DNA from 2 places in the Catellatospora aurea genome. Region 1 is predicted to be linked to the other one. Evidence: riboswitches for the same ligand, from Rfam matches in the RefSeq annotation. Region 1 holds a riboswitch; the other holds the start of a gene.
What was found. A riboswitch is a leader RNA that binds a small molecule or an ion and turns the genes downstream of it on or off. The one in region 1 is predicted to bind thiamine pyrophosphate.
Positions count from the first base shown of each region.

Region 2: another riboswitch for thiamine pyrophosphate. It lies ahead of thiO (glycine oxidase ThiO); the one in region 1 lies ahead of ACFQO7_RS07350 (ECF transporter S component).

Region 1 is NZ_JBHTAC010000005.1:172,678-184,985, reverse strand. It holds gene era (GTPase Era) at 1-665, shown strand, start outside; gene recO (DNA repair protein RecO) at 796-1,551, shown strand; gene ACFQO7_RS07365 (isoprenyl transferase) at 1,606-2,421, shown strand; gene ACFQO7_RS07360 (energy-coupling factor transporter transmembrane component T family protein) at 2,513-3,286, opposite strand; gene ACFQO7_RS07355 (ABC transporter ATP-binding protein) at 3,381-4,721, opposite strand; gene ACFQO7_RS07350 (ECF transporter S component) at 4,721-5,305, opposite strand; TPP riboswitch at 5,404-5,509, opposite strand; gene ACFQO7_RS07345 (permease) at 5,619-6,644, shown strand; gene ACFQO7_RS07340 (TIGR03943 family putative permease subunit) at 6,641-7,480, shown strand; gene ACFQO7_RS07335 (acyl-CoA dehydrogenase family protein) at 7,634-9,532, shown strand; gene ACFQO7_RS07330 (hypothetical protein) at 9,621-10,232, opposite strand; gene ACFQO7_RS07325 (Fur family transcriptional regulator) at 10,276-10,686, opposite strand; gene ACFQO7_RS07320 (ArsR/SmtB family transcription factor) at 10,709-11,047, opposite strand; gene ACFQO7_RS07315 (metal ABC transporter permease) at 11,044-11,913, opposite strand; gene ACFQO7_RS07310 (metal ABC transporter ATP-binding protein) at 11,925-12,308, opposite strand, start outside.
Region 2 is NZ_JBHTAC010000087.1:351-7,390, forward strand. It holds gene ACFQO7_RS37440 (glycoside hydrolase family 18 protein) at 1-1,098, opposite strand, end outside; gene thiE (thiamine phosphate synthase) at 1,221-1,847, shown strand; TPP riboswitch at 2,013-2,125, shown strand; gene thiO (glycine oxidase ThiO) at 2,119-3,165, shown strand; gene thiS (sulfur carrier protein ThiS) at 3,162-3,365, shown strand; gene ACFQO7_RS37460 (thiazole synthase) at 3,371-4,141, shown strand; gene ACFQO7_RS37465 (thiamine phosphate synthase) at 4,135-4,848, shown strand; gene thiD (bifunctional hydroxymethylpyrimidine kinase/phosphomethylpyrimidine kinase) at 4,904-5,689, shown strand; gene thiC (phosphomethylpyrimidine synthase ThiC) at 5,704-7,040, shown strand, end outside.

The DNA of each region.
Region 1 (12,308 bases):
AGCGCCTCAACGACCTGGTCCGCGCGACCTGGAGCGAGGTCGACGTGATCGGCCTGTGCATCCCCGCCAACGAGCCGGTCGGCAAGGGCGACACCTTCATCGCCGGGGAGATCGCCGGGCTCAAGGCGACCGTGGTCGCGGTGGTCACCAAGACCGACCTGGTGGACAAGAAGACCCTGGCCGAGCAGCTGCTCGCGGTCAACGCACTCGGCGAGTTCGCCGACGTGGTGCCGGTCAGCGCGGTCGCCAACTCCCAGCTCGACACGCTGGTCGACGTGATGGTCGGGCACCTGCCGAAGTCGCCGCAGCTCTACCCGGACAGCATGCTCACCGACGAGCCCGAGCACGTGCTGATCGCCGAGATGATCCGCGAGGCGGCCCTGGAAGGCGTGCGCGACGAGCTGCCCCACTCGATCGCCGTGCTGGTCGAGGAGATCATCCCCGAGGACGGCCTGACCAAGGTGTACGCCGACGTGTACGTCGAGCGGCAGTCCCAGAAGGCCATCATGATCGGCGCCCGCGGCTCCCGCCTCAAGGAGGTCGGCACCAAGGCCCGCGCCGACATCCAGGAACTCCTCGGCACCAAGATCTACCTAGACCTCCACGTCCGCGTCGCCAAAGACTGGCAACGCGACCCCCGCCAACTCCGCCGCCTCGGCTTCTGACCCCCACCCCGCCGCCACCCCGTGCCGCAACTCTTAAAGAGTCGCGGCATCGGGGGGCCTGGATTGGCGCAAGTCTTTAAGAGTTGCGGCAGGGGGTGGGTCGTCGGCGGGGGGCGGTAGGGTCGTCGGCATGCCGGGGATGCGCCGACCGCTGTATCGCGATGACGCGATCGTGCTGCGGGTGCAGAAACTCGGCGAGGCCGACCGGATCGTGACGCTGCTGACCCGCCAGCACGGGCGGGTGCGCGCGGTCGCCAAGGGGGTGCGCCGCACCACGTCGCGCTTCGGGGCGCGGCTGGAGCCGTTCGGGCACGTGGACGTGCAGTGCAGCGAGGGCAGCTCGCTGGACACCGTCACCCAGGTCGAAGGCCGTGACCTGTTCGGCCGCCGCTTCCTGACCGACTACCCCCGCTACACGGCGGCCAGCGCGATCGTGGAACTGGCCGAGCGGCTGACCCCGGTCGAGCGGGAACCCGCGCTGCGGCTCTACCAGCTCACCCTGGGCGCGCTGCGGGCGCTCGCGGAGGGGCTCCGGCCCGGCCCGCTGGTGCTCGACGCCTACCTGCTGCGGGCCATGGCGCAGGCCGGCTGGGCCCCGGCGCTGCGAGACTGCGCGGTGTGCGGGGAGGCGGGGCCACACCGGGCGTTCTCCGTACCCGCCGGTGGGGTCACCTGCCTGAACTGCCGCCCACCCGGGGCCGCCCATCCCGACCCGGCCACCCTGGATCTGATGTCGGCCCTGCTGGAAGGGGACTGGCCCGCGGCGGAGAAATCCGAGCCGCCGGTGCAGCGCGAGTGTGCGGGTTTCGTGGCGGCGCATTTGCAGTGGCACCTGGAGCGGCAGCTACGCTCTCTGCCGTTGGTTGATCGCCGGGAGCCGGGCTGAGCCCCGGACCTGGCCGGATCGCCGGTGGCGACCGTGAACAGACAGGGGAGCGCCTTGATCAGAATCCGGCAGGCTCGGGAGCCGAAGGCGCCGACGCCGCACCCGTCCGGCGCGACCCCGCCCAAGCTGCCCGGTGAGGCGCTGCCCAAGCACATCGCCATCGTCATGGACGGCAACGGCCGCTGGGCCAAGGAGCGCGGGCTGCCCCGCACCGAGGGCCACAAGCGCGGCGAGTTCTCCCTGTTCGACACGATCGAGGGGGCGCTGGAGATCGGCGTGCCGTACCTGTCGGCGTACGCGTTCTCGACAGAGAACTGGAAGCGCTCGCCCGAGGAGGTCCGCTTCCTGATGGGCTTCAACCGCGACGTCATCCGCCGCCGCCGCGACATGCTCAACGACCTGGGCGTACGCATCGTGTGGTCGGGCCGGCGCGGGCGGCTGTGGAAGAGCGTCATCGACGAGCTGGAGACGGCCGAGCAGATGAGCCGCCACAACACCAAGCTCACCCTGCAGTTCTGCGTGAACTACGGCGGCCAGGCGGAGATCGCCGATGCGGCGGCCGCGATCGCCCGGGACGTGGCCGAGGGCCGGCTCAAGGCCGACAAGATCAATGAGAAGACGTTCGCGAAGTACCTCTACCACCCCGAGGTGCCGGACGTGGACCTGTTCCTGCGCCCGTCGGGCGAGCAGCGCACCAGCAACTACCTGATCTGGCAGTCCGCCTACGCCGAGCACGTCTACCTGGACACATTGTGGCCCGACTTCGACCGCCGCCACCTCTGGTACGCCTGCGAGCTCTACGCCCAGCGCGACCGCCGCTTCGGCGGCGCCCTGCCCAACCCGGTCGCCCCACCCGCCCCCGCGGCCTGACCCCGTCCCAGCCGCAACTCTTAAAGACTTGCGGCCTCCGGCCTGCGCGGAGACCGCGAGTCTTTAAGAGTTGCGCCAGGAGGGGCGGGGGTCAGTGGTGGGCGATGAGTTGGATGGCCAGGGCCAGCAGCGCGCCGGCCGTGATCAGGAGCCAGTCGGCGAAACGCCAGGGCATCGGGCGGGCGACGGTGCGGGGTAGGCCGGAGTCGAAGCCGCGGGCGTCCATCGCGACGGCCAGCCGGGTGCCGCGCCGGATCGCGCCGACCAGCAGGCCGAACGCGGTCCCGGCGAACAGTCTCAGCCAGCGCAGCGGGTTGTGCCCGGCGTCGATGCCGCGGGCCCGGCGCGCCATCGCGATCATCTGCCACTCCTCGCCGAGCAGGCCGACCAGCCGGAACGCGGCCAGCGCGCCGATCGCGAAGCGTGGCGAGACCCGGGCGTGCTGGATCAGCGAGTCGGCCAGGTCGGTCGGGTCGGTGGTGCTGAACACCAGGATGCTGGGCAGTGCGATGGCCAGCAGCCGCAGCGCCAGCGACAGCGCGTTGCCGAGCACCGTCGTGGTGATGACGACCGGCCCGAAGTCCACCAGCACGGTGCCGGACCGGTCCGCGGCGAACAGCGCCAGCGACAGCACCACGGTCGCCGCGCCGAGCAGCGCCGGCCAGCCGCGCCGCAGCAGCCCCCACGGCGTGATCCCGAACAGCGGCGCGGCCAGGAACGTCACCACCAGCGCGAAACCCAGCGCGGCCACGTCCCGGGTGAACAGCGCGGCGGTGGTGAACAGCGCCAACGCGACGATCTTCGCGACCGGTGTGCGGCGCGCCAGCAGCGCGTCGCTGCGCTGCAGCGCGGTGGCGGCGGGCAGGGTCACGGTTTGCTTCGATCCGGGCTGACCGCCCTGGCGCCGGTGCTGCGGCAGACGCCGCCGCGGAGTCGCCGGATGGTGACGTTCCGGACGGTCATGAGCGCTCTCCCAGGTCGAGGGCGCGGTCGGCGAGGGCGGTGACCACGTCGGGGTCGTGGGTGACGGTGACGATGCCGTGGCCGTCGTCGCGGAGTGCGGCGAGCAGGTCGACCAGCTCGATCCAGGTGCGGCGGTCCTGGCCGAAGGTCGGTTCGTCCAGGATCAGCAGGCGGGGCCGGGCGGCCAGCGCGGTCGCCACGGACAGCCGCCGCGCCTCGCCGCCGGAGAGGGTGAACGGGTTCGCCCCGGCCAGGTGGTCCAGCCGCAGCCGGGTCAGCAGCTCGTCGACCCGGCCCGGGGCGGTGCCGCCGAGCGCCAGCTCGTCGCGCACGGTGGCGGTCACGAACTGCTGCTCCGGGTTCTGGAACACCGAGCCGATCCGGCCCGCCAGGGCGCGGGCCCGCCACCGGTGCGGCGACCCGTCCGGGCAACGCACCTCGCCCGCGGCGGGTTTGAGCAGGCCGCCCAGGGCCAGCGCGAGGGTGGACTTGCCGCAGCCGTTGGGGCCGGTCACCGCGAGCGCCTCCCCGGCGCGGACCGTCACGTCGGGGTAGGACAGGTGCCGTACCCGCAGGTCGTGTGTGGTGAGCAGGACGTCGCCGGGCGGGTTCGCGGCGGGCCGAGGGGGAGCGGGGTGGCCGGGCACCCAGACCCCGGCGGCGGCCAGTTCCGCGCCGAGGGGGCCGGCCAGCAGGTGAGGTGGCACGTCGTCGCGCACCCCGCCGCCGGGCTCCAGGACGACCACCCGGGTGACCAGGTCCAGCACCTCGGCGATGCGGTGTTCGATGAGCACGACGGTGGTGTCGGCGGCGACGGCGTCCCGCAGCGCCCGGCGGACCAGCGCCGCCCCGGCCGGGTCCAGGTTGGCCGTGGGCTCGTCGAGCAGCAGCAGTTCAGGACGCGGGGCCAGCGCCCCGGCCAGCACCAGGCGCTGCTGCTCGCCGCCGGACAGGGCGTCGGTGGCCCGGTCGCGCGGGTAGCCGAAGCCGACCTCGCGCAGCACCTCGTCGACCCGGGGCCACACCCGGTCGGCGGGCCAGGCGAGGTTCTCCAGGCCGAACGCGACCTCGTCGCCCGCCCGCGACATCACCAGCTGCGACTGCGGGTCCTGGAAGACGATGCCGATCCGGTCGGCGTCGACCTTGCACGCGCCCTCGGCCTCGCCCGAGTCCTCGGGCAGCAGCCCGGCCAGCGCGTGCAGCAGCGTGGACTTGCCCGCGCCCGAGGGGCCGAGCAGCAGCACCCGCTCGCCGCGCTCGATGCGCAGGTCGACCCCGCGCACCGCCCACGCGCGGCGGCCGGCGTGCCGCCACCCGTACCCCTCGAGCTCGATCATCAGACCAGGTCGCGGCTGCGGCCGGACGGGAACCGGTCCAGCGCGCCGGTGCCGGCCAGGGACTTGGTCAGGTAGTAGCCGCCGACGCCCGCGAACAGCAGCGTGCTGGCCACGACGATGGCGACGTAGGCGACCTTCCAGTCGAAGGTCCAGTCGCCGTAGTAGTAGTACAGGTCGAGCCCGGCCGCGGTGGCTCCCGCGAAAGCGGCCGCGACCAGCGACTGGCCGAGGTTCCAGCGGCGGTACGCGCCGAGCAGGAAGCCCAGCTCGCCGGCCGCGCCCTGGGCGAGGCCGTACCAGAGCACGCTGATGCCCCACGAGGTGCCGAGCAGCGCCGACACGATCGCGGCGACCAGCTCGGTGTAGATCGCCGCGCCCGGCTTGCGGATGATCAGCGGGGCGAGCACGGCGGGCAGCAGCCATACGCCGTAGATGGCGGCCGCGGCCGGCGGGAACGTCGAGCCGAAGATCGCCCCGGCCGGTCCGTTCCACAGCAGGCCCCAGGCCCAGAAGACGACGCCGAAGGCGACGGCGAGGATCGAGGCGACGACGATGTCGACCGTCCGCCAGCGATAGCTTGTCATGAATAACTCCAGGTCCGTTGAGGGTACGAACGAGGAGAAGTGCACACGCCGCCCCCGTGACATCCCTTTTCGGGGGTATCACGAAAGCAGGCGTGGCGGTGAGGTGTTGACCGAACTCCCTGCGCTGGCATTACCCAGATCAGGTTCGAGGGTCTGCGGCCGTGTGCCGCACTCTCAGCGCTGTGCGCTCCCCTGTCGTTACTTGTTCATATGAGGCCGCTGGACAGCAGCGCTTGTGCCGGAAAGGCTAACACCGAACGCACGCCCGGTAACCTGTGCCGGTCGGCACACCCCGATACCGCGAAGGATCCGTGTGACCTCCGTCGATCAGCGCCCGCCCGCGGCGCCCCCGTCGCCGCCCGCCGGGCCCGGCCGCACGCCGCTGTTCGGCGGCCGGATCGGCTCCGTCGAGGTGCTGGCGGCACTGCTCATCGCACTGCTGATCTTCCGTGAGCCGATCGCCGCCGCGATCTCCACTCCGCTGCTGCAGACCTGGACCACCGTGTTCGTATCGGTGATGGTGCAGGCCATGCCGTTCCTGGTGTTCGGCGTCGCGCTCTCGGCGGTGATCGCGGTCTTCGTGCCGCGCTCGTTCTGGTCGAAGGCGCTGCCCAAGCACCCGGCGCTCGCCGTGCCGGTGGCCAGCGCCGCCGGGGTGGTGCTGCCCGGCTGCGAGTGCGGCTCGGTGCCGATCGCCGGCTCGCTGATCCGCCGCGGCGTCACGCCCGCCGCCGCCCTCGCCTTCCTGCTGGCCGCGCCCGCGATCAACCCGATCGTGCTGACCGCCACCGCGGTCGCCTTCCCGAACAACCCGGAGATGGTGGTCGCCCGTGGCGTGGCCAGCATCATCGTGGCGATGGTGATGGGCTGGCTCTGGCTGCGCCTGGGCAAGCAGGAGTGGATCCGGCTGCCGCACCGGCCCGAGCTGGACGACCTGTCCCGCTGGCGGGCGTTCTGGGCGGCCTGCCGTCACGACATCGTGCACGCGGGAGGCTTCCTGGTGCTCGGCGCGATGGCCGCGGCCACCATCAACGTGCTGGTGCCCGAATCGGTGCTGCAAGCCGTCGCCGACCAGCCGGTGCTGTCCGTGCTGGCCCTCGCCGCGCTCGCCGTGCTGTTGTCGATCTGCTCTGAGGCCGACGCGTTCGTCGCCGCGTCACTGAGCCAGTTCTCGCTCACCGCGCGCCTGGCGTTCCTGGTCGTCGGCCCGATGGTCGACCTGAAACTGATCTCCATGCAGGCCGGGGTGTTCGGCCGCCGCTTCGCGATGCGCTTCGCCCCGGCCACGTTCGTGATGGCGGTCGGAGTCGCCGCCGTAGTCGGGATGGTGCTGCTGTGAACCGTCAAGCCCAGGGCGTGGTGATGCTGCTGCTCGGCGGCGCGATCCTCAAGGCCAGCCTCACCGACATGTACCTGCGCTACGTCAAGGCGGGACTGCAGCCGTTCCTGATCGGCGCGGGCGCGCTGCTGGTGCTCGCGGCCGTGATGACCCTCTGGTACGACATCCGCCACGGCTCGGCCGTGGACACCGAGTGCGCCGAGCACCCGGAACCGGTCGGAGCGGCGGTCGGCGGCCGCGACCTCGGCCGGCCGGGCGATGACCACCGCGCCGGCACCGACCAGGGGCACGGCGGGCATGGGCACAGCGGCCGGGACGGCGACCACGGCCACGGGCACCGGGAACCGCGGGTCGGCTGGCTGCTGATCGCGCCGGTGCTGGGCCTGCTCCTGGTGGCCCCGCCCGCGCTCGGCTCCTACGCCGCCGGGCAGGCCGGTTCGGCGCTCTCGGCGCAGCAGGTCTCCGACTTCCCGGCGCTGCCCGACGGGGACCCCGCCGAGATCAGCGTGCTCGACTACGCCACCCGGGCGATCTTCGACAAGGGACTGTCCATCGGCGAGCGCCGGGTCCGGGTCACCGGTTTCCTGTCCGACAACCCCGAGGGCGGGCAGCTGCTCACCCGCATGATCCTGTCCTGCTGCGCGGCCGACGCCCGCCCGATCAAGGTCGGCATGAACGGCAGCGTGCCGACGGGGCTGCCCGCCGACAGCTGGGTGGAGATCACCGGACAGTACACCGACCAGCAGGGCACCGACCCGGTCAACGGCGACAGCATCCCGTTCATCGAGGTGCTGGAGTGGCGGCCGGTGCAGGCTCCCGCGGAGCAGTACGAATAGCCGGTGTCGGCCGGTTTGCCAACCGCTACCGCTCGGTAGTACTGCGGAGTAGCGTGATTTCAGGGCGCAAACCACCGAACACGGCTCGTCGCGGCGCGCTCATGAGGCGGCCCCGGCGACCCCGCGTTCGACCGGACGACAGGGGTGTCGACGATGACGACGGTGCAGCGTGAGGTGAGCGCGGAGCAGGCCCGGCAGGTCGCCGAGGCCGCCCGCGAGAGCGAATGGCGCAAGCCCAGTTTCGGCAAGCAGTTGTTCCTGGGACGGCTGCGGATGGACCTGATCCACCCGTGGCCCCAGCCCGCCCCGAACCCCGACGCCGAGCAGTTCCTGGCGAAGCTGGGGGAGTACGTCAGCACCGAGGTCGACGGGGCCGCCATCGAGCGCGACGCCCGCATCCCGGACGAGGTCTTCCACGGCCTGGCCGAACTCGGCGCGTTCGGCATGAAGATCGATCCCGCGTACGGCGGGCTCGGCCTGTCCCATCTCGACTACTGCCGAGCGCTGACGCTGGCCGGCTCGGTCAGCCCGGCGATCGGCGCGCTGCTGTCGGCGCACCAGTCCATCGGCGTGCCGCAGCCGCTCAAGCTGTTCGGCACCAAGGAGCAGAAGCAGCGCTTCCTGCCGCGGCTGGCCGCGGGCGAGGTGTCGGCGTTCCTGCTCACCGAGCCCGACGTCGGCTCCGACCCGGCCCGCATGGGCGCGACCGCCACCCCGGTCGAGGGCGGCTACCGCCTGAACGGGGTCAAGCTGTGGGCCACCAACGGCACCGTGGCGACGCTGCTCGTGGTCATGGCGATGGTGCCGAAGGCCGAGGGCCGCCGCGGCGGCATCACCGCGTTCGTGGTCGAGGGCGACGCCGAGGGCGTCACCGTCGAGAACCGCAACGCCTTCCTCGGCCTGCGCGGCCTGGAGAACAGCGTCACCCGCTTCCACGACGTGTTCGTGCCCGCCGAGAACGTCATCGGCGGTGAGGGCCAGGGCCTGAAGATCGCGCTGAGCACCCTCAACACCGGCCGCCTCTCGCTGCCCGCGATGTGCGTCGGCGCGGCCAAGTGGTCGCTGAGCGTCGCCCGGCAGTGGTCCCAGCAGCGCGTGCAGTGGGGTCGGGCGGTCGGCCAGCACGAGGCCGTCGCCACGAAGATCGCGTTCATCGCGGCCACCGCGTACGGCATGGAGTCCATGCTCGACCTGTGCTGCATGCTCGCCGACGACGACCGCAACGACTTCCGCATCGAGGCCGCGCTGGTCAAACTGTACGGCTCCGAGCTGGCCTGGCAGGTCGCCGACGAACTGGTGCAGATCCGGGGCGGGCGCGGATACGAGAGTGCCGACTCGCTGGCGGCCCGCGGCGAGAAGGCGATCGGCGTCGAGCAGCTCCTACGCGACCTGCGCATCAACCGCATCTTCGAGGGCTCCACCGAGATCATGCACCTGTTCATCGCCCGCGAGGCCGTCGACCAGCACCTGTCCGTCGCCGGGGCGCTCATCGACCCGAAGTCCCCGCTCGGCGCGAAGGGCAAGGCCCTGCTCCGCGCCACCGGCTTCTACGCCCGCTGGCTGCCCACCCTCGCCGTCGGCCGGGGCACCTTCGGCGGCTACCGCAAGTTCGGCCCACTCGCCAAGCACGTGCGCTGGGCCGAGCGCGCATCCCGCCGCCTGGCTCGCAACACCTTCCAGGGCATGGCCCGCTGGCAGGGCAAACTGGAGCACCGGCAGGGCTTCCTGGGCCGGGTCGTCGACATCGGCGCGGAACTGTTCGCCATCGCCGCCGTCTGCTCCCGCGCCACCGCCTCCGGCCGCCCCGAGGAGATCGAACTCGCCGACCTCTTCTGCCACCAGTCCCGAGGCCGCATCGCCATCCTCGAACACGCCCTCTGGAACAACACCGACGCCGCCGACGTCGCCCTGGCCCGCAAGGTCCTGGCCGGCGAGCACACCGCCCTGGAGTCGGGCATCATCGCACCCCCCGACCAGGGCGAATGGGTCTCCACCTGGACCCCCGGCCCGTCCACCGCCACCGACGCCCGCCGCCGCATCCCACCCCGCTGAACCCCAAGGAAGGGCACCTTCTTAACGCTCCGCGTTATAGAAGGTGCCCTTATTGACGGCGACCAGGCGGTGAGCTGGGCGCGAGACGTCAGCGGCGAGGGCTGCCGCGCAGACCGAGGCGGCGCAGTTCCAGCGCGGCCAGCTGCTCCACCGCCTCCGGATCACCGGTACGCCATCCCGCCACGACCCCGCTGTCCAGCGAAGCGAGCCGCCGCAGCGGCGCCGTGGCCAGCGCCCGCAGCGCGAGCAGCTCACCCCCGCCCGGATACCGGCGCACCTTCGCCGCGACGCTGGCCGCGCGGATCCACGACAGCCGCAGCGGCAGCCACAGCGCCAGCGCCATCAGCACCGGGATGCCCGCGGTCAGCCAGGCCAGCACCGTCGCCAGGTTCGCGATGGCGTCCTGCTGGTCGCGCCCCGCCTCGGCGATCGAGTTCGCCGCGTTGGCGGCGCTGCCGAACGGCGCGCCCACCTCGTCACCGACCAGCGGGATGCGCCCCGCGCGCGCCTGTGCCTCGGCCATGTCGGCGGCCAGGTTGGTGCCGGCGCTCTCCAGCTTCTGGCCGGGCACCGCCAGCTTCTGGACCAGCTCGTACAGTGTGATCGCGGCCCAGATCCAGATCGCGCTCCACACCAGTGCGGTGACATCGGCGATGATCTGCCGAGTGAACCGCCACGGCTTCTCCGCATAGAGCTTCATGAGAGCATTGTGATCGACGCGGGCGATCGATAAACGCCCCGCGTCACACCCGGGGCGCCGCGCAGCCCTGGCAGGTGCCGAAGATCTCCAGCGTATGGCTGACGTCGACGAACCCGTGCTGCGCCGCCACCCGGTCGGCCCAGGACTCCACGGCCGGTCCCGCCACCTCGACGGTACGGCCGCAGGTGCGGCACACCAGATGGTGGTGGTGCCCGTTGGAGCACCGCCGGAACAGCTGCTCGCCGCCCGGCGGGCGCATCACGTCGATGTCCCCGCCGTCGGCGAGCGCCTGCAGCGTCCGGTACACGGTGGTCAGGCCGACCCGCTCGCCCCGGTCGCGCAGCATGGCGTGCAGCTCCTGCGCGCTGTGGAAGCCCTCCACCTCGGACAGCAACGTCGCCACCGCGGACCGCTGCCGCGTGTTCCGCGCCGCGGTTCCCTGTGGGCTGGTCATGCCATCTCCTCGTAACACCTGTTCATGGGCGCTGCTCCGCGGCGTGGGTGACGGCGTCGGCGACGATGTGCGCGACGTGTTCGTCCACCAGGGAGTATGCGATCTCGCGGCCGTGCCGTTCGGCGCGGACCACACCGGCCGCCCGGAGCACCCGCAGGTGCTGGGAGACCAGCGGCTGGGCCACTCGCAGCCGTTCCACCAGCTCGTGCACGTGGCGTTCGCCGTTCGCCGCCAGCTCGGTCACGATCGCGATCCGGACGGGCGCGGCGAGCGCCCGCAGCAGCTCTCCGGCTCGGGCGTAGGACTGCGTCTGGCTCACATCGACCACCGTAGCCCCGCGTGTCGGTGCATACCCAATCATGAGTCCAGGACGCACTCGGGCGGCTCACACACCGCCGCCGGCCCCGTGTCGGCGCGCCGCCGCCGACGCAGCACCGCGCCCACCGCCGCGACCAGCATGAACAGTGCGATGGCGGCGAGCACGATGGTCGCGCCGGGCGCGGTGTCGTACCCGGCGGACATGAGGATGCCGGCCCCGGCGCTGATCACGCCGCCGAGCATGGCCAGGGTCATGGTGCCGCCGAAGCCGCGCGAGACCAGCTGCGCGGCCGCGACGGGCACCACCATCAGGGCGCTGACCAGCAGCAGGCCGACCGAGCGCATGGCCACGGTGACGGTCACCGCGGTCATCACGGCGAGCAGCAGGTTCAGGGTGCGCACGGGCAGGCCGGAGACCTTGGCGTACTCCTCGTCCTGGCAGATCGCGAACAGCCAGGGCCGCAGCCCGACGGTGACCGCGAGCACGCACGCGCCGAGGATCGCGATCGTGATCAGATCCGTGGCCGACGTCGTGAGCAGCGAGCCGAACAGGTACGACGTCAGGTTCGCGCTGCCCTTGCCCGGGGCGAGCCCGACCAGGAAGACGCCGCCCGCGATGCCGCCGTAGAACAGGATGGCCAGCGCGATGTCGCCCGAGGTGCGGCCGCGCTCGCGGATCAACTCCACCGCGACCGCGCCCAGCGCCGACACGATGATCGCGGTGAGCACCGGCGAGGTGCCGGTGAGCAGGCCGACGCCGACGCCGGTCAGGGCGATGTGGCCGATGCCGTCGCCGATCAGCGACATGCGCCGCTGCACCAGGTAGATGCCCAGCGAGGGGGCGATCAGGCCGGTGATCAGCGCGCCCAGCAGCGCCCGCTGCATGAACGGCAGGGACATGATCTCGATCAGGTTCACGTTCATTCGCGTCCCCAGATGCTCGGCGGGTCCTGCGGGGCGTGCGGGTGCACGTGGTCGTGGCCGGGCTCGGCGTGGTGGCCGGCCGGGTGGGGCACCGCGCCGTCGTGCGCGATGACCCCGTCGTGCACGACCACGGCCCGGGTGATGACCGGCTGCAGCGGGCCCAGCTCGTGCGCGACCAGCAGCACCGTGCCGCCGTGCCGGACGAAGTCGCGCAGCGCCTGCGCGAACGCTTCCTGCGACTTGGCGTCCACGCCCGCCGTGGGCTCGTCCAGCACCAGCAGGTCGGGTTCGCCGGCCAGTGCCCGCGCGATCAGGGCGCGCTGCTGCTGGCCGCCGGACAGGGAGGCGACCGGGTCGTGCACGCGGTCGGTCAGGTCGAC
Region 2 (7,040 bases), on a different contig from region 1:
GTAGTCGTCGACGCCGTCCTCGTAGGTGCCCCGGGCCGGGCCGCTCGCGGGCTGGTAGAGGCCGTTGCCGGTGCTGCCGACGCCGGTCCAGCCGCGGCCGTAGTACGGGACGCCGATCACGATCTTGTTGGCCGGTGCGCCCTGGGCGCGGTAGGTGTCCACGGCCAGGTCGACGCTGAACGGCGACGACGGCGTGGAGTACAGGTTCGACTGGTGCCCGGTCACCGGGTCCCACCCGCCGGCCAGGTCGTATCCCTGCACTGTGGCGAAGTCGAGGTGGGAGAACAGCTGCGCGGTCTCGATCCCGGCATTGATCTTCGCGGGGTCCGCGGGCAGGAACGCGGTCAGCTGGTAGCTCCGGCCGACCTGCGCGCCGTACGCGTTGAGCTGGTTGCGGAACTCGGCGGCCAGCAGGGTGTAGTTCTGCTTGTCCTCGGGCCGCACCACGTTGCCGACCTCACCCGCCGAGGCGGGCCACTCCCAGTCCAGGTCGAACCCGTCGAACACGCCGAAGGCGCTGCCCGTGCCGCCGTGCGGCGAGGTGCCGATGAAGGGCAGGTTGCCCTTGATGAACATGTCGATGCAGCTGGCCACCATCGCCTGCCGGGAGGCCGGGGTGAGCGCGGCGTCGGACAGGTACTTCGACCAGGTCCAGCCGCCCACCGACAGCAGCACCTTCAAGTGCGGGTACATCGCCTTGAGCTTGCGCAGCTGGTGGAAGTTGCCGGCCAGCGGCTGGCTCACCACGTCGCCGACACCGTCGACGGACTCGCCGGCCTTGAAACGCTTCTGGTAGTCGGCCCAGGCGTCGCCGACCCCGGCCTCGTTGGCCTCGAAGCAGCGGCCGTCGGCGCCGACGTTGGCGAACGCGTAGTTGATGTGCGTCAGTTTCGCGGCCATCCCCGACGTGTGCAGGTTCTTCACCAGGAAGTTGCGGCGGTAGATGCCCCACTGGACGAAGTAGCCGACCTTGACGTATCCGGCGGCCGCGGCGGCGGCCCCGTCGACGGCGGGTGCGGACGCGGCTTGAGCTGGTACGGCGGCTGCCGCGACGGTGCTGCCCAGGATGAGGGCGACGAGGGCGAGACGGGTTCTCATACCGATTCAAAGTAATTGTAAAGAGTTTTCACAGAATCAGTGATCTGGATGAGCCGATGTAGACGGCGGCTGTCACGGAGGGGGTTGTCCCATTCACCGATGAGAATCGATAGGGTATGGCCATGGCGCTGGGGAGACTTCATCTGATCACCGACAGCCGGCCCGGCCGGGACCCGGTCGCACTGGTCCGGGCCGCGCTCGCCGTGGCCACACCCGACCTGGTCGTCCAGTTCCGGCCCGCGGACGACTGGACCGACCGGCTCGCGTACGAGCTGGCCAACCAGATCGTCGCACTGTGCCGCCCGGTCGGGGTTCCGGTGCTGGTCAACGACCGGCTGCACGTCGCGCTCGCCACCGGTGCCGCGGGCGGCCACGTCGGCGCGGACGACCTGCCCGTGCCGGCGGCCCGGCGGCTGCTCGGCCCGGCCGCGGTGCTCGGCGCGACGTCCCGGCTGCCGGCGACCGCCCTGCGCGCGGTCGGCGACGGAGCCGACTACCTGGGCGTGGGCCCCTGCTACGCGACGTCCACGAAGGACGGGCTGCCGGTGTCCATCGGCGCGGAGGGCCTGCGCGCCGTGGCGCGGCAGGTCGCGGGCACCCCGATCATCGCGATCGGCGGCATCACCGCGGCCCGCGTGCCGGAGCTGCTGGCCGCCGGAGCACACGGTGTCGCGGTCATCGGCGCGGTCTCCGACGCCGCCGACCCGTCCCGCGCCGTGGCCGACCTGCTCGCCGCCGTCGCGTCCTGAAACGACACGTCGCCGCAGCTCGGCTGAGCCCCGCACGGCTCCGCCCCGGTGTGGCGGAGATCGCGGCGGGCGACGTGTGGGTTGCCTCCGGGTACGTGCGGGGTTACGCTCCCGACAGTCGTCACGGACGGCAACACACGCGTAACACGTGAACCACATCTGAACCAAGAACCCCACGGGAGCCCGGTGAACCGGGCTGAGAGGGGAGCTGATTCTCGCTCCCGACCGTAGAACCTGATCCGGGTAATGCCGGCGCAGGGAGGAGGCCGCGGTGGCACCCCTTTCCGTATCCGTCGTCGGCGGCGGCATCATCGGGCTCAGCATCGCCTGGCAGTGCGCCCGGCGCGGGCACGCCGTCACCGTGTACGACCCCGATCCCGGCCGCGGCGCGTCCCACGTCGCCGCCGGCATGCTGGCCCCGGTCGGCGAGTCCTACTTCGGCGAACGCGAGCTGACCGCACTGCTGCTCGAATGCGCCCGGCACTGGCCCGGGTACGCGGCGGAGCTGGCGGCGGCGAGCGGGCACGAGCTGGGGCACCGGACCGAGGGCACGCTGCAGGTCGGGCTGACCGCCGACGACCTCGCCGAACTGCGCCGGCTGTGGACGTATCAGCGGGAACTGGGCGCGGAGGTGGTCGCGCTCGACGGCGACCGGCTGCGCGAGCGCGAGCCGCTGCTGAACCCCCGGGCGCGGGGCGTGCTCGTCGAGTCCGACCACCAGGTGGACCCGCGCCGGGTCGTGGCGGCGCTGCGCGAGCTGGTGCCGGTGCGCCGCGAGGCCGTACACCGGCTGTCCGGCCTGGACGCCGACGTGGTGGTGCTCGCCGCGGGCTGTGCCAGCGCCGCGCTGGCCGGGCTGCCGGTGCGGCCGGTGCAGGGCGCGGTCCTGCGGCTGCGCGGCCAGGCCGCGCCGCGCCACGTCATCCGGGGGTACGCCGACGGCCGCGCCGTGTACCTGGTGCCCCGCCGCGACGGCGAGGTGCTGGTCGGGGCGACCGTCGAGGAACGGGCCGACGGCCACGCCACCGCGGGCGGCGTACGCGACCTGCTGCGCGCCGCCACCGACCTGGTGCCGGAGCTGGCCGAGCACGCACTGGTCGAGGTGTCGGTAGGCCAGCGTCCCGGCACCGCCGACAACGGACCGATCGTGGGCGAGCTGGCACCGGGCCTGCTGGTCGCCACGGGGCACTACCGGCACGGCGTGCTGGCCGCCCCGTACACCGCGCAGGCCGTCGCCGACCTGGTCGACGGCGGCTCGCTGCCCCCGCTCTGGGAACCCTTCACCCCTCAACGCCTGACCGCCGGAGGACTCGGATGATCACCGTGGTCGTGAACGAGACGCCCCGCCCCACCAGGCGCGGCGAGACCATCGCCGACCTGCTGGCCGTGCTCGACGTGCCGTCGCGCGGCGTCGCGGTCGCGGTCAACGGCGAGGTCGTGCGCCGCGCCGACTGGCCCGCGCACCGGCTGCTCGACGGGGACCGGGTCGAGGTCCTCACCGCGACGCAGGGCGGCTGACCGGCATGGACGACAGGTTCCTGCTCGGGGGCGTCGAGTTCGGCTCCCGGCTCATCCTCGGCACCGGCGGGGCGAGCAGCCTCCAGTCGCTGGAGCAGGCGCTGCTGGCGGGCGGCACCGAGCTGGTCACCGTCGCGCTGCGGCGCATCGACCCGAACACCCCGGCCGGGCTGCTCGACGTGCTGGAGCGCTGCGGCGTACGGCTGCTGCCCAACACGGCGGGCTGCTACACGGCCGCCGACGCGGTGCGCACCGCGCATCTGGCCCGCGACGCGTTCGACACCGACTGGATCAAGCTGGAGGTGATCGGGGACGAGCGCACGCTGCTGCCCGACGCGGTCGAGCTGCTGCGGGCGGCCGAGCGGCTGGTCGACGACGGGTTCACCGTGCTGCCGTACACCACCGACGATCCGGTGCTGGCCCGGCGGCTGGCCGACCTGGGCTGCGCTGCGGTGATGCCCGCGGGCGCGCCGATCGGGTCGGGGCTGGGCATCTCGAACCCGCACCACATCGAGCTGATCCGGGAGGCCGTGCGCTGCCCGGTCATCCTCGACGCCGGGATCGGCACCGCCAGCGACGCCGCCCGCGCCATGGAGCTGGGCTGCGACGCGGTCCTGCTGGCCAGCGCGGTGACCAGGGCCGCCGACCCGGTGGCGATGGCCACGGCGATGCGCCACGCCGTTGTCGCGGGCCGGCTCGCGTCGCAGGCCGGACGCATCCCGGTACGCCGCCACGCGCTGGCCTCCACGCCTGCCGAAGGACTCCCGACATGGTGAGCCGGCCGGCAGCGACTCGTGCCGCCGCCCGGCCGGGCGAGGTGACGGGGGAGTCCGAGCCGGGCGGCGGCACGCCCCCTGGTGAGGTGCGCGGCGTGGTCGTCGTGACCGATCGCCGCCAGGCGGCCCGGCCGCTGGTGGACGTCGTCGCGGGGGCGGTGACCGGGGGCGCGCGGATCGTGCTGCTGAGGGAGAAGGACCTGCCGCGCGGGCAGCGGCTGCGGCTCGCGGCGGCGCTGCGGGAGCTGCTGCGCCCGGTCGGCGGGCTGCTCATCGTGGCCGGGCAGGACACCCTCGACGGCGAGGCGCTGCACCTGCGCGCGGGCGCGATCGCCCCGCTCGGGCGGCCCCGGCTGCTCGGCCGCTCGTGCCACGACGAGGCGGAACTCGACCGGCTGTCCACCGAGGACTACGTGACACTGTCACCGGTCTTCCCCAGCCGCAGCAAACCGGGTTACGGGCCGCCGCTCGAACCTGCCGGACTGCGCCGCCTGGCCGCCCGCGCGGGCCGTGCGGTGCTGGCACTGGGCGGGGTCGAGTCGCCCGAGCAGGCCGCGGCCTGCCGAGACGCCGGAGCCGCGGGAGTGGCCGTGATGGGCGCGGTGATGCGGGCCGCCGATCCGGCACAGGCGTACGCGAACTTGCGCGCCGCGTGGGACGGCCTGTGCGACGGATCACACCGCGACGGCGGGAGAGTGCTGGCATGAGCGAGCAGAGAATCCACCACCGCCCGTCCGCCCAGGCGCACCGCAGGGGGACGCCATGAGCACCCCGCACCTCGCCCTGACCATCGCGGGATCGGACAGCAGCGGCGGCGCGGGTATCCAGGCGGACCTGAAGACCTTCGCCGCGCTGGACTGCTACGGCGCGAGCGTCATCACGGCGGTGACCTCGCAGAACACCAAAGTCATCACGGACGTGCACCCGATGCCCGCCACCGTGGTCGCCGCGCAGCTCGGCGCCGTCCTCGACGACATGCCGGTGGCCGCGGTGAAGATCGGCATGGTGGCCAGCGGGGAGATCGCGGCGACCATCCGGGCCCGGGCACGCAACGGCGAACTGCCGAAGATGGTGCTGGACCCGGTGCTGACCGCGTCGACGGGGCGGCGGCTCGGCGTGGTCAGCGCGATCGAGCGGCTGCTGCCGTACGCCACCGTGGTGACACCCAACATCGACGAGGCGTCGGCGCTGCTCGGCTGGCAGGTCAGCACCCCCGCGGACATGGCCGGCGCGGCGGCGCAGCTGGCCTCGCACGGCCCGGCGTGTGTCGTGGTGACCGGCGGCGATCTGGGCGGGGCGGAGGTCGTCGACGCGGTGTGGACCGCGAGCGGGGCGCGGTTCCTGCGCTCGCCGCGGGTGGAGACGCCGAACGACCACGGCACGGGCTGCACCTTCTCGGCGGCGATCGCGGCCCGGCTGGCGCACGGCTACCCGGTCGACGACTCGATCGCCTACGCGAACCGCTATGTCCGCTCGGCGCTGCTGGCGGCGCAGGACTGGCGGCTCGGCAGCGGAGCCGGTCCGCTGAACCATTTCCCACGCCTGTAGCACAAGGAGGCAGCATGAGGCGCAAGGTCTACGTGTCGGGGTCCCGCCCCGACATCCAGGTGCCGTTCGCCGAGGTCGGCCTGACCGACGGCAGCACCCCGGTCCGGCTCTACGACACGTCCGGCCCGGGGGTCTTCGACCACCTGCCGCGGGTGGACTGGGTGGCCGACCGCAGGCTCCACGGCGCGCCGGTGACCCAGCTCGGCTGCGCCCGCGCCGGGATCATCACGCCGGAGATGGAGTACGTGGCCCTGCGCGAGGGCGTGACCCCGGAACTGGTGCGCGACGAGATCGCGGCGGGCCGGGCCGTGCTGCCCGCGAACGTCAACCACCCCGAGATCGAGCCGATGATCATCGGTAAGGCGTTCCTGGTGAAGGTCAACGCCAACATCGGCACCTCCGCGGTCACCTCCGACGTGGCGGAGGAGGTCGAGAAGCTGACCTGGGCCACCCGCTGGGGCGCCGACACGGTGATGGACCTGTCCACCGGCCCGCGCATCCACGAGACCCGCGAAGCGATCATGCGCAATTCGGCCGTGCCGATCGGCACCGTGCCGATCTACCAGGCGCTGGAGAAGGTCAAGGGCGATCCGCTCAAGCTGACCTGGGAGATCTACCGCGAGACCATCATCGAGCAGGCCGAGCAGGGCGTGGACTACATGACCGTGCATGCGGGCGTGCTGCTGCGCTACGTGCCGCTGGCCGCCGACCGGGTCACCGGCATCGTGTCGCGCGGCGGCTCCATCATGGCGGCCTGGTGCCTGGCCAAGCACCGGGAGAACTTCCTCTACACCAACTTCGAGGAGCTCTGCGAGATCTTCGCGAGGTACGACATCACCTTCTCGCTCGGCGACGGGCTGCGCCCCGGGTCGATCGCCGACGCCAACGACGAGGCGCAGTTCGGCGAGCTGCGCACCCTCGGCGAGCTGACCGAGATCGCCTGGCGGCACGACGTGCAGGTGATGGTCGAGGGGCCGGGGCACGTGCCCATGCACAAGATCAAGGAGAACGTGGACCTGCAGCAGGAGGTGTGCCACGAGGCGCCCTTCTACACGCTCGGCCCGCTGACCACCGACATCGCCCCGGCGTACGACCACATCACCAGCGCCATCGGCGCCGCGATGATCGCCATGTACGGCACCGCGATGCTCTGCTACGTCACGCCCAAGGAGCACCTCGGCCTGCCGGACCGCAACGACGTGAAGGCGGGCGTGATCGCGTACAAGATCGCGGCACACGCCGCCGACCTGGCCAAGGGGCATCCCGGCGCGCAGGCGTGGGACGACGCGCTGTCCAAGGCGCGCTTCGAGTTCCGCTGGGAGGACCAGTTCGACCTGTCCCTGGACCCGGA